3 regions of the Thauera sp. AutoDN2 genome follow, and region 3 is predicted to be linked to each of the others. Evidence: riboswitches for the same ligand, from Rfam matches in the RefSeq annotation. Region 3 holds a riboswitch; each other region holds the start of a gene.

Region 1 (5,671 bases), on a different contig from region 3:
GTTCGTCACTCATCGCCTGCAGCCGGCTCGACTGCGCATGCAGTACGTCGACGATCGAAGCGGCCAGACGCGGCCCCATCGGATCGGGCACCGCGGGCCTGCCCGCCCCGCCCTCCAGCCCACCATTCAGCCCGCCGAACTCACCGGCGCGTCCTTCCTCCGCCCCTTCTTCACCCATGCGCACGCCGGGCGTGGCCCCTGCGGCGTCCAGTCCCTCCATTCCGTCCAGCGCAGATGCGAGCCGCTGCGGGTCATCCGGATCTGCCTGCAGGGCCTCGCTGCGCCGCAGGCATTCCGTCCTCAGTGCCGCGCCAAGCAGCACTTCGACCTCCCGCACGCGGTCGAGGCGCAGCGAGCAGCAGGCAAACCACTCCTGGGCCCGCTCGGGCACGCCCGCAACAGCCTGCCCATCTGCAAGCAGCTTGCGGCGCAGGCGCTCCAGTTCGACGAGTGGCATCGCCTGCTGCACACCCTGCCATGCCGTCCGCACATCCTCCGGAGAAAAGGCCTCGAAGCGCTGGAAGCACGCCTCCTGACCCTCGATCAGATACAGCAGCGGCGGGCCATCCACTGCCGGATCGGCCGTCGCAGCAAACACCGCCGTGCCCAGCGCACGTTCCTGGCCAGCGAGCTCCTTGCCCTGCATGAGGTTGAACAGCGCCACGAGCAGCCGTGAAATCGCGGGATCGGCTGCCACGTCCGCCGCCTCGAGCACCAGCGCCAGCAGGGCAGCGATGGTCCGCCTGAAGTGCGCTGTCGCCTCGGCGACGGAGCAGCGCTGGCGCACGATCGCCTCGCGCAGATCGGGGAGCATGTCGACGCGGTGCAGCGCAAGGGCGATACGGGTAAACAGCCGAGCGCCGCCGGCCACAGCGAAACCTGGCACGGCGTCACGGATCTCCGGCCGCCCCAGCCAGGATCGCACGGCCGCCTCCGCGCTGCGGCTTGCCTCGGCATGCTCTTGCCGTTCCGGGCCAAAACGCGCGCCCGTGGAAGCCAGAAAAAGGTTTGAGGCGCCGCGCTCGCCTTGCAGGCGATGCACGAGTTCGCCCACGAGCTGGACGAGCTCGCAGCTGCGCGCAAGCTGTTCCAGCTCGTGGATCTCGCTGCGACGAGCAGCGACGAGAAAGGCCAGGGTCGATTTCACGCGGGGCTCCCGAGGGTTCTTGTTCTGCGGCCGGGGCCGCAGGGGTAGAACCAAGCAAGAGCCGTGCGCAGCCAGTGTCAGCGTGGGCGAGGAGGCAGCTTCCGTACCTGATCGATGAGCTGTTCGCCAGCCTCGTCCGCGGGCCCCTGCCAGCCATCGAAATGCAGCAGCTCGGGCAAGGGCATGCGCGGCAACCAGCCCGCAGCCTCGAGTTCGGGCTGGGCGTGAAACGCGCTCACGTGACCGATGCACAGGTAGGCGATCGGTACGATTTCACGCGGGATGCCCAGCACCTCGCGCAGCGCCTGCGGGTGCAGGATGCTGACCCAGCCCACGCCGAGGTTCTCGGCACGCGCGGCCAGCCACAGGTTCTGCACCGCACACACCGCGCTGTACACGTCCATCGCGCCGATGTGGGTGCGGCCGATCACCACCGGCCCATGGCGGCTGCGGTCGCAGGTGATGCAGATGTTCACCGGCGACTCGAGGATGCCTTCGAGCTTCAGGTTGCGGTAGGTGTCGCGCTTGCCTTCCTCGAACATCTGTTCGGCCTCGGCGTGCGCGGCAAGGAAGTCAGCATGGATCTGCTCGCGCACCGCGCGCGAGCGCACCACGATGAAATCCCAGGGCTGCATGAAGCCTACCGAGGGCGCGTGATGAGCGGCATCGAGCACACGCGCGAGCACCTCGTCGGGGATCGGATCGGGCAGGAACTCGCCCCGCACGTCGCGGCGGGTATGGATGGCGCGATAGACCGCGTCGCGCTCGGCCGCATCGAAGCGCGGATCGGCCTGGAAGCGCACGGGGCCGGCGCTGCCGGCCAGGTCGTTCGTGACCGGTTCTTGGGTAAATGCGGGCGCGTCGGTACGCGCCGGCGCGGCATGCGCCTGCGTCGGGCTGCTCATGAAGTATTCCCCTTGTCGTCGAGCAGTAGACAGCCACCGACCAGGCGACTGCTGGGTGCACTTCGAGGCCGGTCTTCCGGCTGCGGATCAACTCGTCCGGACGCCTTCCCGGTCCTTGCGGACCAGTGACTGGGCGAACCTTGCCCGGACAATCCCCTTCACGGCGCTGGGCGCGCGGTGGGTTTGCACCACCTTCCCGATTCTCCCGCGCAGCGCGCGGGCACCTCGAAGCAAACAGGGGCGCAAGCTTAGCCGCAAACGGGCTGCCGCGGCAAAAGACGTGCGCTGGGTCAGTGCGTTCCTGCAGCGCCCGCACGGTGGCGTGCCGGGCGCAGACCGGACGAGCAAACGCGTGCGAGCCGCCTAGCCAGTTTCAGCCCCGCTGGCGGCGCGCCTCGAACAGGCAGATCCCGCTCGCCACCGACACATTGAGGCTCTCGACGCTACCGTGCATGGGGATGCGGGCAAGCGCATCGCAGGTGTCGCGGGTGAGGCGACGCAGGCCGTCACCTTCGGCGCCGAGCACCCACGCCACTGGCACCTTCTGGTCGATGTCGTAGATGGACTTGTCGGCTTCGCCTGCGGCACCGACGATCCACACGCCGGCGTCCTGCATCTCGCGCAGGGCGCGGGCAAGGTTGGTCACGGTGATGTAGGGCACGGTATCGGCGGCGCCGCTGGCGACCTTGACCGCAGTGGCGTTGAGGCCCACCGCGCGGTCCTTGGGTGCGACCACCGCATGTGCACCGGCGGCGTCGGCCACACGCAGACAGGCGCCGAGGTTGTGCGGATCCTGCACGCCGTCGAGAACCAGGATCAGCGCATTCTCGTCCAGGCTGTCGAGCACGTCGGCGAGCTTGATCTCGCGCCGGGTGGCGTCGACCTTGGCGACCACGCCCTGGTGGCGACGGGTGCCCACCATGCCGTCGAGCTTGTCGCCCTCGCTCTGCAGGATGCGCACGCCGGCAGCCTCGGCCTGGGCAATGAACTTCTTCACCCGCGCGTCCTTGCGGTCACCGGAGAGGTAGATCTCCAGCACCGATTCGGGCGCATGGCGCAGCTTGGCAGAGACCGCGTGGAAGCCGTAAATCAGCTTGGTGGGAGTGTTCTCGGGTGCTTTAGCCACGGTCGGTGCCCTTGGTGGTGGTCTTGCGGCGGGCGCGTCGTGCCGGAGCCGCAGTCGGGGGCGCGGATTCTAGCGCTTCGGCTGCGGCTACGGCGACTGGTTCGGCGGCGGACTTCTTCGTACGCGCCTTGCGGGGCTTCGGCTCGGCGGCTTCCGACACGACAGCGCTCACCTCGAGGGGCGGCGCGCCGGCAGACTTCTTCGCACGGGTGGCGCGCGGCTTGCGCGCTTTCTTGCTCTCTGCCGGCGCCGCAGCCGCGGCTGGCACTTCGGCGGGCTGCGCAGGCGCCTTCGGCTCGGCCGGCAGCTGCCCTTCAATGAGGCGGAAGTCGATCTTGTTGGTCGCCATATCCACCCGTACGAGCTGCACCTTGACCCGGTCGGAGAGGCGGAACTGCTTGCCGGTGCGCTCGCCCATGAGCGCGTGGCGCATCTCGTCGTAGTGGAAGTAGTCGCTCCCGAGATCCGAGATGTGCAGCAGGCCCTCGATGAAGATGTCGTCGAGCGCGACGAAGAGGCCGAAGGGCACGACCGCCGACACGCTGCCGGTGAACTCCTCACCGACGCGGTCCTGCATGAAGTAGCACTTGAGGAAGGCGACCACGTCACGGGTGGCCTCGTCGGCGCGGCGCTCGGTCATCGAGCAGTGCAGGCCGATCTGCTCCCAGTCGCCCGGGCGGTACTGGTCACCGCCGAGCGCGGCCTTGATTCCGCGGTGGATCAGCAGATCGGGATAGCGCCGGATCGGCGAGGTGAAGTGGGAGTAGGACTCGTAGGCGAGGCCGAAGTGGCCGACGTTGTCCGGGCTGTACATCGCCTGCTTCAACGAGCGCAGCATCACGGTCTGCAGCAGTTGGGCGTCGGGGCGATCCTTGACCTGCTCGAGCAGCTTCGCGAAATCACTCGCGCGCGGCTCGTCACCGCCGCCCAGCCCGAGGCCGAACTCCTTGAGGAACTCGCGCAGCTTGGCGAGCTTGTCCTCGGAGGGCGAGTCATGGACGCGATACAGCGCCGGGTGCTCGCGGGTGGCGAGGAAGTCGGACGCACACACGTTGGCGGCGAGCATGCACTCCTCGATGAGGCGGTGGGCGTCGTTGCGCGTCTCGGCCACGATCTGCGCGATCTTGCCGTTATCGTCGAAGATCATGCGGGTTTCGGTGGTCTCGAAGTCGATCGCGCCGCGCTTGGCGCGCGCCTTGAGCAGCACGCGGAAGAGCTTGTCGAGGTTCTCGAGGTGGGGTAGCAGCGCGGAGAGTTCGGCGCGCACCGCCGGATCCTGCTCGTACAGCGCGGCGGCGACCTGGGTGTAGGTCAGGCGCGCGTGCGACCAGATCACCGCAGGGTAGAAGCGGTAGTTCTTGATCTCGCCGGTGGCCGAGATGGCCATGTCAGCGACCATCGCAAGGCGCTCGACCTGGGGGTTGAGCGAGCACAGGCCGTTGGAGAGCTTCTCGGGCAGCATCGGGATGACGCGGCGCGGGAAGTACACCGAGTTGCCACGATCGAAGGCGTCCTTGTCGAGCGCGCTGGCAGCATCCACATAGTGCGAGACGTCGGCAATCGCGACGATCAGGCGGTAGCCCTTGCCCTGGCGCTCGCAATACACCGCGTCGTCGAAGTCCTTCGCGGTCTCGCCGTCGATGGTCACCAGCGGCAGTTTGGTGAGGTCCTCGCGGCCGGCCCAGTCCTTCTTGCGCACAACGTCGGGCAGCTTGCGCGTCTGCGCCTTGGCCTCGGACGAGAACTCGAAGGGCAGGTCGTGCTTGCGCAGCGCGATCTCGATCTCCATGCCGGGGTCGGCATAGTTGCCGAGCACCTCGACGATGCGGCCGATCGGCTGGGCGTACTTGGTGGGCTGCTCGACCAGCTCGACGGTGACGATCTGGCCCGGCTCGGGCTTCTTGCGCCCACCGGGGGCGACCAGGATGTCCTGCGCCAGGCGGCGATTCTCGGGCACGACGATCATTACGCCGTGCTCGTTGATGACGCGGCCGACGACGCGAGTGTTGGCGCGCTCCAGCACTTCTACCAGCTTGCCTTCGGGGCGGCCACGCCGATCGGTACCGGAAATGCGCACGATGACGCGGTCGCCATGGAGTACCTCGCGCATCTCCTTGGGGCCGAGGAAGATGTCGGGCTCACCGTCATCGCGACGCACGAAGCCGAAACCGTCGGGGTGCCCCTCGACGCGGCCCTTGATCAGGTCCGCCTTGGAAGGCAGCAGGTAAGCATCACGCCGGTTGCGGATGAGCTGGCCGTCGCGCTCCATCGCACGCAGCCGGCGATCGAAGTGCTCCAGCTCATGGGGAGCGATATCGAGCGCGGCACTGAGCTCCGAGAACGGCATCGGAACACCGCGATCGGTGAGAACCTGCAACACGTACTCACGGCTGGGGAGCGGGTTCTCGTACTGCATCGCCTCGCGGGCGTGGAAGGGGTCCGCGAGGCGGATCGCGCTCGCCTGTACTGCGGCGGCCTTGCGCGCCGCGCGGC
Region 2 (5,671 bases), on a different contig from region 3:
ACGCGGTAGCGGTTGTAGATCTCCTGCTGGTCCAGGCCCAGGCTTTCGATGCAGTGCTGGTATGTCCAGGTATGCAGGGCTTCCTCATACACCTGGCGGGCCTGGTAGATCTGCAGCTCGGGCGCGGTCATCTTCTCCATCACCGCCAGGCCGATGTTGCGCATGGCGAGGATGTCCGAGGTGGTCAGATAGGACAGCACGTTCTCGAACACATGGCGCTCGGCCGGCGTCAGGCGATGGTGGTAGTCGTGAACGTCCTGCGCCATGGAGATTTCCAGCGGCGTCCAGTGGTTCTTGTTGGCGTTGAGGAAGAACTCCCACGCCCAGGGGTACTTGAAGGGCGCGAGCTGGTTGATGTCACCCTGGCCGTTGACGATGCGTTTGTCGGCAGCACGCACCGGTGCCAGCGCGCCCGGCCGGGCATCGGTGGCGGACAGGGCCGCGTCGGGGCGGAATGCCGGCGCCGTGGGCGTCACCGTGGACGCCGGGGAGTCTGCCTGGCGGGAGGCTGGCGTAGCGGCTGGAGCAGTGGCTGCCCGAGGGCGAACCGGCGTGTCCCAGTCGTCGAAGAAGGCGGTCATTGGCAGGCCTCGCAGTCGGGGTCGAGAATGGAGCAGGTCTTGGGCGCCGGGTCGTCGCTGGTGGTGGCCGGCGTGTTGGTGCCGGTTTTCTCCATTGCGGTGGCGTAACGCGCCTTGAGTTCGGCGTGAATGCCCTCGATCGGGGTGAGTGAGCCGTCGAAGTACTTGAGGTCGGCCACCATCCCCTCGTCCCACAGGCCGAGTGCCTTCAGCTCGCGCACCAGATGGGCGGGCAGGTTCACCGAGCCGAGGTTGCACACCGCGGTCTCGTCGGCCGAGGTGTTGAGCGTGATCTCGGTGCACAGGTTGGAGCCATGCACCACGCCCACGTGCTGCTGCGGCGAGCGCAGGTTGCAGGCGTCCTTGAAGGTGATCCACGGATGCCCGGTCTCGAACAGCATGGTCAGCATCTTGCGCCACAGCTGGAAGGCGGGCAGGCGCTTGAAGAGGCGGATCTCGCCGCGCCCTGGCGGCCCTCGACGGCGAGAAAGGTCTTGGTCATGGCGACGGCGATCTTGTTCGGATCGAAGGCAACGACGGCGCCATTGCGGCGGATGATCTGGAAAGCGGCGAGTTGCATGGCGTTATCAAGTGCTTCGGTCGGAAGTCGGTCCACGGGTGGTCCTCGTCTGGGTGAGTGCGGATGAAACGGGTTGCTGAGGGAAGGCGAGCTTCAGGCGGCCGCGAGGCTGACTGCGCTGGGGGCCGGGCAAGGCGGGGCGTCGTCGCCGGCGTGGGACTCGGCCCGCAGATCCAGCGTCAAGGGGGCGGTGTGGCTGCCGCCAGGCCGACTGAAGCCGCTGGCGGCAGCCATGTGGAGTACCGCCGGGCTGATGCTGTGACACACGATCCGGCCTGCGCCGTGCAGGCGGGCCAGGGCTATGACGTGGTTGAACAGTGCTCGGCCCAGTCCGTGCTGGCGATGAGTTGCGGTAACGCTGAGCCCGAAGTCGACCTCCCCATCGCGCACCGCGATATGGGCGAGGGCGACGATGTCGCCTTGTGCGGTGCCCAGCCCATGCACATGGTCGCGTGCGAAGTCGAGGGTGGCGACGTAGGCGGCGATGCCTTCGTCGCGGATGCCGTGGCTGAAGCGCAGCAGGCGGTCATCGGCATCCAGCGCAAGTAGGTGTTCGAGGATGCGGGGTGCGTCGGCGGGGCCGAAGCGGAACATCGGCCTCAGAACGACGCCTCTGGAATCGGTCGGCGGTGTCAGCGTTGCAGCGGGGCGGTCGGCGGTGGGCATGGCGGAGATCCGGTGCGGGCAGGGCGGATCTCCGACGCACGGGCGTGATGCGTCACGCGCATGGCAATGCCATACGGTGCTGCCGTGCCATCAGGAAAGCGAGCAAGTGAAATGGTGTGAGCCATGCCTCTTGTCAGGGACACCCCGCCCCAAACTGTTGAAGGTGATGTGCATGGCAGGTCTCCTGGCTCACGGGTCGTCGTCTTGCGCCAGCCTTCCCGGAAGATTTCCAGTGGCAGAGAGGGCGCAGGACTCGCCGATTACAGTTGCGGGGGCAGCTCCGGGGTTCGCGCTGGGCGCGGCACCGGATTCCCTTTTCATGTCCGCCGATGACGGCGGACAACCATGAACAGGGGCGGAGGTTAGCCCTGGCCCCCGGCGCTGTCAAACGCGCCGCGTTCGATCGTACGCACCAGGGTATGCACCGCGCGATGCGTCGGAACTTCGAGCCCGGCCGCCTCGGCCATGGATAGCAGGGCGCCGGTGATGGCGTCGATCTCGGTGTGGCGGCCGGCGAGGACGTCCTGCAGCATGCTGGCGCGGTTGGCGGCGGTGGCGCGGGCAACGCCATGCACCCGCGCGAGCGCGGCCGCTTCGTCGAGCTCGAGGCCGTTGGCGCGCAGTACCGGCAGTGCCTCGCGCACCAGGGCGTTGAGCAGTACGCGGTGCGGCGGCTCGAGCAGGGCGCCGTTGGGCACGCGGAACAGCGCCGCGAGCGGGTTGATGGCGACGTTCACCAGCAGCTTCGCCAGCCGCGCGGCGGTGATTTCCGGCTCGATGCGAGCCTCGAGACCCGCGTCCGCCAGCATCCGCGCGAGCGGCTCGAACCCGGGCGGCAGCAGGGTTTCGCCTGCGCCTGAGGGCTGCACCCGGTTGCCGTCGCGCCACGCGCCCTCGGTGGTGATGCCCTGATCCACGTGTTGTGCGTGGCAATGCCCGCGCAGCATGTCCACGGTGATCCCGTTCTGCAAGGACAGCACGCCGATGGGGCGCATGCGTGAGGCGACTTCCGCGGCTGCCGCTGTGTCGGCGGCCTTCACCAGCACGATCACCCAGTCGGCGACAGGGGGGTGGGCAGCGTCGAAGGCTTCCAGGGCGAGTGTTTGCTCGCCCACTTGCACGCCGGTGCGGAGGCTTGCGACCCGGTGTGCGTTACGCGCAATCACGGCGAGCGGCACGACGGCGCGCAGCCGCGCAGCAAAGTGCAGGCCCAGCGCGCCGGCGCCGATGATCGCAACCGGGAAGCGCGTGTCGGCCTGGCTGTGGTGTGTGGCACGAGGGGGTGCCTCGAGATTACTGTCCATTCGATACGTACGGAGCGGTTCGGATTTCAAGTGGATCCCTGCCTGTTGCGTGCCAGACGGCTTCGCGGTCGCGATGTCGCATAAACATCGGATGGGTGCTCCAGCATGCCTGCTCCATGGAGCATCTGGAGCAACTCAGCCTGTTCATTCCACCCAATGGGAACAGCCGATGGGATGTGCTGTGGGGCTGGAATGCCCGAATCCAGGCGCATTCGCATTCTGGCATGACTCCTGCTGGAGGTGAGATGCAGCGACTTGCTGTGCATCCAGAAAATCGAGGAGACGAGATCATGCTGTACGCAATGCCCGGCCAGGCCGACGCCAAGGTTCAGTTCAAAAGCCGTTATGACAACTTCATCGGTGGCAAATGGGTGGCCCCGGTCAAGGGGCAGTATTTCGATGTGGTCACCCCGGTTTCCGGCCAGAAGTACACCCAGGCCGCGCGCTCCACGGCCGAGGACATTGAGCTGGCGCTCGATGCCGCACACGCGGCCTTCCCGACCTGGGGCAAGACCGACGCCACCACGCGCTCGAACATCCTGCTCAAGATCGCCGACCGCCTCGAGGCCAACCTCGAACTGCTCGCCTACGCCGAGACCGTCGACAACGGCAAGCCGATCCGCGAGACGCTCAACGCCGACATCCCGCTCGCCGTCGACCACTTCCGCTACTTCGCCGGCTGCCTGCGCTCGCAGGAAGGCGGCATCTCGGAGATCGACGAGAACACCATGGCCTATCACATCCACGAGCCGCTGGGCGTGGTCGGCCAGATCATCCCGTGGAACTTCCCGATCCTGATGGCGGCGTGGAAGCTGGCGCCGGCTCTGGGTGCGGGTAACTGCGTGGTGCTCAAGCCCGCCGAGTCGACCCCGATCTCGATCCTGGTGCTGATGGAACTGATCGCCGACCTGCTGCCGCCGGGCGTGCTCAACATCGTCAACGGCTATGGCCGTGAGGCCGGCATGCCGCTCGCCACCAGCAAGCGCATCGCCAAGATCGCCTTCACCGGCTCGACCTCCACCGGCCGCGTCATCGCCCAGGCCGCCGCCAACAACCTGATCCCGGCCACGCTGGAGCTGGGCGGCAAGTCGCCCAACATCTTCTTCGCCGACGTGATGGACAAGGATGATGCCTTCCTCGACAAGGCGATCGAGGGCCTGGTGCTGTTCGCCTTCAACCAGGGCGAAGTGTGCACCTGCCCGAGCCGCGCGCTGATCCAGGAATCGATCTACGACCGCTTCATGGAGCGCGCACTGAAGCGCGTCGCCGCCATCAAGCAGGGCAGCCCGCTCGACACCGACACGATGATGGGGGCGCAGGCCTCGCAGGAACAGATGACCAAGATCCAGTCCTACCTCGCGCTCGGTCGTGAGGAGGGCGCCGAGGTTCTGATCGGCGGCAATCGTGCCCAACTTGGCGGTGACCTGACCGACGGCTTCTACATCCAGCCGACGCTGTTCAAGGGCCACAACAAGATGCGCATCTTCCAGGAAGAGATCTTCGGGCCGGTGCTCGCGGTGACCACCTTCAAGGACGAGGCCGAGGCCCTTTCGATCGCCAACGACACCCTGTACGGTCTGGGTGCCGGCGTATGGAGCCGCAACGGTAACGTCGCCTATCGCATGGGCCGGGCCATCCAGGCCGGCCGCGTGTGGACCAACTGCTATCACGCCTACCCGGCGCACGCTGCCTTCGGCGGCTACAAGGAGTCGGGCATCGGCCGCGAGACGCACAAGGTCATGCTCGACCACTACCAGCAGACCAAGAACCTGCTCGTGAGCTACAGCGAGAACAAGCTCGGCTTCTTCTGAGCGACCGTCCTCTCTCCCCATGCCCTGTCCGGGGTATCTCCTCGGGGGCGGGCAACCGCCCCCTATTTTGCATTGCGGAGGACGAAGCCATGGTCGAACGCGTCATTGCCACGCCTGCGGCGCTGGAGCTGATCGCGCAGCTCAAGGCCGAGCATGGCCCCGAGCTGATGTTCCACCAGTCCGGCGGCTGTTGCGACAACAGCGCGGCGAACTGCTACCTGCCCACCGATCTCACGATCGGGCCGCATGACGTGCGTCTCGGTGAGATCGGCGGCGTGCCGTTTTACATGAGCGCGTCGCAGTACGAGTACTGGAAGCACACTCAGCTGATCATCGACGTGGTCGAGGGGCAGGGCGGTACCTTTTCGCTCGAGGGGGGCACGGGCAAGGCCTTCCATACCCGGTCGCGACTGTTCAGCGACGAGGAACTCGCCGAAATCGACGCTGAAGAGCTTCAGCGCAAGGGCTGAGCGCGCTCTGCAGCGTCAGAAGGACAAGGTTTCCCAGCCCGGCGCGCGCGCGCGAGAAAGCCGCTGCACCTGCCTGGCCAGTGACTTCGGGGCACCGCACATCGGGGGCGAGCCCGTGAGCGCGCATTGCGGTAGGGCAGATATGGCAGCCGGCGCCGAAGCGAAATGGAAGGGCGTCGCGCACTGCTGCTGCGCCATTCCTTGGCGCGAACAACTTCACCAGGCTGCCGGCGATCGGATTAGCATGTGGCCCGTGCGT
Region 3 (5,671 bases):
CGCCTCGACCGCCGCGCGCGCAGCAAGCGCCTGCGCCAGCCCCTGCAGTTGGCTGCGATGGCCGGGCTTGTTGTCGGTGATGAGCCAGAGGGAAGTCATCGGGGCTTCACCTTCATCCTCGGTTGAACCACTTCAGCACCACGCCCCAGCTTTCCATGTCGATCCGTGTCACCTGTCCGCAGCCGAAGTCCAGTCCCAGCCAGCGCTCGGGCGGCAGGCCGAGGAGGTGGCCCGCGATGACGCGCAGCGGGCCGCCGTGGGCTATGACGACGAGGTGTTCGGGCGCCGTGCCTGGAAATACCCTATTTCCAGATTCTTGCCTGATCTCGTCCAGCCATTGCAGCACCCGTGCCGCCATCTCACGCGGCGACTCGCCGCCTGGCGCGCGAAAGCCGAGCGGGTCGGCGGCCCAGTCGTCGATGGCGCTGCCGATGTCGGCAAAGCTGCGGCCTTCCCACTCGCCGAAACAAATCTCCTTGAGCCGGTCGTCGAGGTGCGGCCTTCCAAGTGCCTCCGCGAGCAGGCGCGCACGCGCGAGCGGGCTGGCGTGCAGCGTGAAAGTGTCGGGCAGCAGCGGCCGCAGGCGGGCGGCGACCTCGGCAGGGCATTCGGCCAGGCCGAGATCGGTCTGCCCGTAGCAGGTGCCGGGCTCGACAGCGGGGCGGGGGTGGCGGATGAGGTGAAGTTGCATGCGCGGTTTCAGGTGGTCAAGGGGGTGCCGATGGCGGTGAGCACCCCGATATAGCACGCCAGCTCCGCCGCCTGCTGCACCGCGCCGAGCAGGTCGCCAGTGTGGCCGCCCAGGCGGCGCAGGAAGAGGCGGGCGAGCCAGAGCGTGACCAGTGCGGCGAGGATCAGCGACCCGGCCGCGGGCGCGAGGCCGAGCCCTGCCAGAGGCAGCAGGCCGAAGACTGTTGCGAATGCCAGCTCGCCGCGCGGCAGCCGCTTCGCCACGGTCCGCGCCTTGGCACTGTCGTCCTCACGTGCGTAGGGCAGGGCGTGCAGCACGCCGACCGCAGCCAGGCGCGACAGCGCGTGCGCGGCGATCAACGCGGCGGCGGCTGTCGTGGGCGAGATGGCAGCGAGCTCGATCAGCGCTGCGGCCTTGGCCAGCAGCATCAGCACGATGGCGATGGCGCCGTAGCTGCCGATGCGCGAGTCCTTCATGATCGCGAGGATCTGTGCCTTCTCCCAGCCGCCACCGAGGCCGTCACAGGCGTCGGCAAAGCCGTCTTCATGCAGGGCACCGGTCAGGCGAACGGTGAGCGCCATCGAAAGAATGACCGCGAGGCTGACCGGCAGCAGCGAGGTGAGTACGAGCAGCGCCGCGGCGCCGGCGCATCCCACCACCCAGCCCACCAGCGGCAGCCATGCGGCGGCGTGCGCGAGCCGCTCCGGCACCCATTCCACCCAGGCGGGCACGGGCAGCCGGGTGAAATAGCCCAGCGCGGTGAAGAAGCGGGCGAACTGCTCGCGCATGGCCGCGTTCCGGGGGCGTGAAAACCGTTTGCGCGCTTAGGTCGCCGGACCTTGGTCGCTCACCCCGGCCGACTCGAAGCTTGCCATGTCGTTGAGGAAGTTGACCGCGGCCTGCACCAGCGGCAGGGCGAGAGCGGCGCCCGTGCCTTCGCCGAGGCGCAGGTCGAGCTCCATCAGCGGTTGGGCGTCGAGATAGTCGAGCTGCACGCGGTGCCCCGGCTCCTGCGAGCGGTGCCCGAATATGCAGTAAGACAGCACGTTGCAGGCGATGGCATGTGCAGCCAGCAGGGCGGAGGTGACGATGAACCCATCAACCAGGATCAGCATCCGCTTTTCCGCTGCACCGAGCATTGCACCGGCCATCATCGCAATCTCGAAGCCGCCGTACTGGGCCAGCACCTCCAGCCCGTCGTGGTGTCGGCCGCCGCGTTCGAGCGCCTGCGACAGCAACTGGCGCTTGCGGATCAGCCCGGCGTCGTCCAGCCCGGTGCCGCGCCCGGTCACGCTGTACAGATCGCCGTCGCGGGCCGCGCCCACCAGGCAGTGGGTGATCAGCGAGGCCGAGGCCGTGTTGCCGATGCCCATCTCGCCGAAGGCGACACAGTTGCAGCCGTTGTCCGCCAGCGCATGGGCGAGTTCACGGCCGCGCTGCAGGGCGGCGTCGCGCTGGCCGGGCGTCATTGCGGGCTGTTCGATGTAGTTCGCGGTGCCCGGCGCGATCTTCGCGTCGATCAGTCCGGTGCGTTTGCCGAAATCGTGATTCACCCCGGCATCGACCACGGTGAGCCCCCAGCCCATCTGCTTGCTGAACACGTTGATGGCGGCGCCGCCGGCGAGAAAGTTCTCTACCATCTGCCAGGTGACGTCCTGCGGAAAGGCCGATACGCCCGCCTTTGCCGCGCCATGATCGCCGGCGAACACCACCATGTGCGGCTGGCGGATCTCGGGTGTGAGCGTCTGCTGGATGAGGCCGATCTGGTGTGCGAGCGGCTCCAGGCGCCCGAGCGCGCCGAGCGGCTTGGTCTTGCGGTCGATCTTGTGTTGCAGCGCGGCGGACAGCAGCGGGTCGGGCGGAACGATGGCGAAGGGTTTCATGGTGACAAGCTTGGTCGGTTGGACGGGATGTTCATCGTGGACGGGGGCTACGCAGCCGCATGGAGTGCAGCACACGCGTCCGTCCTGGATGTCGTGCGGCTTGCAGTTTAGCCCTGCTTCAGCACCAGCGGCAGTCCAGCGGCGACGAAGACAACCCGTTTGCATAGGGTGGCCACTGCCTGGTTGAGCCGTCCGGCCTCGTCGCGAAACAGCCTGCCAAGCTGGGTTTCGGGCACCAGCCCCAGCCCAACCTCGTTGGCGACGAGGAGAATGCGGCCGGGCAATGCGGGCAAGGTGGCGAGCAGTCTCTCGCGCTCGCGGCGAAAGCGCGGCAGCTCGTCGGCGTCGGCTCCGGGTGGCAGGTGCTCGGCGTCGATCAGCAGGTTGGTGACCCACAGCGTCAGGCAGTCCACCACCAGACAGCGATCGGGTGCGGCTTCGCGGCGCAGTGCATCGGCCAGCGCCACGGGCGCCTCCACCGTACGCCAGCCCGCGGGGCGGTCGGCCTGGTGGCGGCGGATGCGCGCGGCCATTTCGTCGTCGAGGGCTTCGGCGGTGGCGATCACCGTCACCGCAAGTCCGGATCCGGCGGCGCGCCGTTCGGCTTCACGGCTCTTGCCGGAGCGTGCGCCGCCGAGGATGAGTTCACATGTCATTGTCGTGGTTTGGTTTTCCGCTCGTCGTGCGGATTCTTTTTGCAGTGCACGATACCGCCTCGTACGGTATCATCCGCCCCCACTGCCCCGGAAGGGGCAACGCGTTATCGGTGCCCGCGGGCGTATCTCGCCCAGGGTTAAACGGGAAACAGGTGCGCGGCCCTTCGCAAACGAGGCCGCAATGCCTGTGCTGCCCCCGCAACGGTAAGTGCGCGCAAGGTGTGTCCTGCAGCCACTGGGAACATTCCCGGGAAGGCGACTCACCCGTCCGGCCATCAGGCCGGCACAGCGCACGAGCCCGGAGACCGGCCGGAACGCGGAATGGCGGATGTGCCGCGGGGTGGCGGCGACGGGCGCGGTTTGTCTTGCTCTCTTCGGTTCTACCTGCCTCGTGGTGCGTCCATGTGAAGTTGCCATGGCGTGCGGGGACGCACGGTGTGGCGAAGGGAGAGCCCTACGATGAATATCCGCTTCTCCGCGCTGGCTTCGGCTGGCGCGCTGTGCTGTTTCACCCTGCCGGCCGTTCATGCCGCCGATGCCCAGTTGGGCCATGTGGTCGTCACGGCCACCCGTCAGCCGGTCAGTGCAGATGCCGCGCTCGCGAGCGTCGACGTGATCGAACGTGACGAGATTGCCCGTGCCGGTCATTCGAGCCTGCTCGGCCTGCTGGCGTCGCGGCCGGGGGTGCAGATGGCACGCAATGGCGGCCCTGGATCGAGCGGAAGCGTCTATATTCGCGGCGCCAACGCCGGGCATACGCTGTTGCTTGTGGACGGTGTCCGCATCGGCTCGGCGACCAGCGGCTCGCCGGTGCTGGAGACCATCCCGCTCGAGATCGTTGAGCGCATCGAGATCCTGCGCGGCCCCGGCAGCGCACTTTATGGTGCGGATGCGCTGGGCGGCGTGATCCAGGTGTTCACCCGCAAGGGCAAGGAGGGCTTCCACCCCTCGGCGCGCGTGGGTGCCGGCAGCGACGGCGCACGTGAAGCCAGCGCCACGCTGGCTGGCGGTGCGGGTGTCCTGCGCTATAGCGTGACCGCTGGGCATGAGCGCAGCGACGGCTTTAATGCGCGCACGCCGGTGCTGTCCGTGAACGACCGCGACGACGACGGTTTCCGCGAGGATTACCTCAGCGCCTCGCTGGCGCTGGACCTGGGCGGCAACGACGAAATTGGTGCCAATGTGCTGTATTCCGACATGCGCAACTGGTATGACGCAGCTCAGCCCTTCGATTCCCATCTGGACAAACGCGCGGAATCCTATGGCATGTATCTGCGCAAGCAGCATTCGTCCGATTGGGTCAGCACCCTGCGTTTCGGCCATGGCGTCGATGCGCTCGAGAACCAGTCGAATGCCGGCGCGCGTTCCCGCTTCGACACGACACAGCGTCAATTGAGTTGGCAGCACGATATTGCGCTCGGTGGCGGCTCCTTGATGGCGGCCTACGAGTTCCTGCAGCAGCGCGTGCAGACGACGACCCACTACGAGAGGACCCGGCGCCATATGAACGCCTTCCTGCTCGGCTGGGGCGGCGAGTTCGATCGCCACCGCGTGCAACTCAATGCACGTCACGACCGCAATTCCCAGTTCGGCAGCAAGACCACCGGAACAGCGGCCTACGGCTACGAGATCACGCCGGAGTGGCGCGTCCATGCAAGCATCGGCAATGCGTTCAAGGCACCGACCTTCAATGATCTCTATTACCCCGTAGAGTGCTATCCGGTGTGGGGTTGCTTCGGCGGGAATCCGGCGCTCAAGCCGGAGGAGGCGCTCAATCGCGAGATCGGTGTGGCCTGGGAGCGCAATGACCTCAGCCTGGGGCTGACCTACTTCAACAATCGCATCCGAAACCTGATCGATTGGAGCAGCGGTGTGGCGGCGAACGTCGGCCGGGCAGACATCGAGGGGGTGGAAGCGAGCCTGGGTGCCATGCTCGGGCAGTATCGCGTGCGTGCCAGCGTCGACCTGCTCGATGCGGAGGATCGGCAAACCGGCGACGAGCTCGGCCGTCGTGCGCGCATCAGCGGTGCGCTTGCGCTGGAAAGGCTTGCAGGCGCATGGACCTGGGGCGTGGAGTGGAATGGGAAAGGGCCGCGTTATGATCGGGTGCCCAATGCCCCTGCCGGTCGCATGGGGGGCTATGGCCTGGTCGATGCGTACGTGCACTACGCCGTGGCGCCTGACTGGAGTGTGGAAGTTCGCGCCAACAACCTGCTCGACAAGGACTACGAACTTGCCAAGGGGTACGGAACACAGGGCCGGAGCGTCTTCGTGGCACTGCGCTACGCCATGCACTGATCGCCGATGCCTGCAATCGCGCTACGTGGGGAGTCGCGCGTGAGTCCAGCCATGCGCCGCACGCGATCGCCGCTGGCGATCGCCGTGGTCCTGCTGCTGGCGGGGGCGCTTGCGCTGCTCCTGGCGCTGGTCGCCGGGGGGCT

The links. A riboswitch is a leader RNA that binds a small molecule or an ion and turns the genes downstream of it on or off. The one in region 3 is predicted to bind cobalamin.
Region 1: it holds a riboswitch for cobalamin, as region 3 does, so the genes downstream of both, bluB (5,6-dimethylbenzimidazole synthase) here and ACPT9U_RS10725 (TonB-dependent receptor domain-containing protein) in region 3, are expected to answer to the same signal.
Region 2: it holds a riboswitch for cobalamin, as region 3 does, so the genes downstream of both, ACPT9U_RS09550 (GNAT family N-acetyltransferase) here and ACPT9U_RS10725 (TonB-dependent receptor domain-containing protein) in region 3, are expected to answer to the same signal.

Annotation. Positions count from the first base shown of each region.
Region 1 is NZ_JBNCAR010000002.1:241,609-247,279, forward strand. It holds gene ACPT9U_RS02465 (nitrate- and nitrite sensing domain-containing protein) at 1-1,147, opposite strand, end outside; gene bluB (5,6-dimethylbenzimidazole synthase) at 1,225-2,052, opposite strand; cobalamin riboswitch at 2,102-2,295, opposite strand; gene rlmB (23S rRNA (guanosine(2251)-2'-O)-methyltransferase RlmB) at 2,426-3,178, opposite strand; gene rnr (ribonuclease R) at 3,171-5,594, opposite strand.
Region 2 is NZ_JBNCAR010000013.1:68,176-73,846, reverse strand. It holds gene ACPT9U_RS09565 (ribonucleotide-diphosphate reductase subunit beta) at 1-581, opposite strand, end outside; gene ACPT9U_RS09560 (hypothetical protein) at 578-991, opposite strand; gene ACPT9U_RS09555 (hypothetical protein) at 985-1,197, opposite strand; gene ACPT9U_RS09550 (GNAT family N-acetyltransferase) at 1,255-1,827, opposite strand; cobalamin riboswitch at 1,985-2,190, opposite strand; gene ACPT9U_RS09545 (ketopantoate reductase family protein) at 2,190-3,131, opposite strand; gene adh (aldehyde dehydrogenase) at 3,422-4,942, shown strand; gene ACPT9U_RS09535 (DUF779 domain-containing protein) at 5,032-5,412, shown strand.
Region 3 is NZ_JBNCAR010000017.1:33,649-39,319, reverse strand. It holds gene ACPT9U_RS10750 (mitochondrial fission ELM1 family protein) at 1-99, opposite strand, end outside; gene cobC (alpha-ribazole phosphatase family protein) at 113-691, opposite strand; gene ACPT9U_RS10740 (adenosylcobinamide-GDP ribazoletransferase) at 700-1,479, opposite strand; gene cobT (nicotinate-nucleotide--dimethylbenzimidazole phosphoribosyltransferase) at 1,516-2,574, opposite strand; gene cobU (bifunctional adenosylcobinamide kinase/adenosylcobinamide-phosphate guanylyltransferase) at 2,682-3,230, opposite strand; cobalamin riboswitch at 3,322-3,557, shown strand; gene ACPT9U_RS10725 (TonB-dependent receptor domain-containing protein) at 3,690-5,528, shown strand; gene ACPT9U_RS10720 (FecCD family ABC transporter permease) at 5,580-5,671, shown strand, end outside.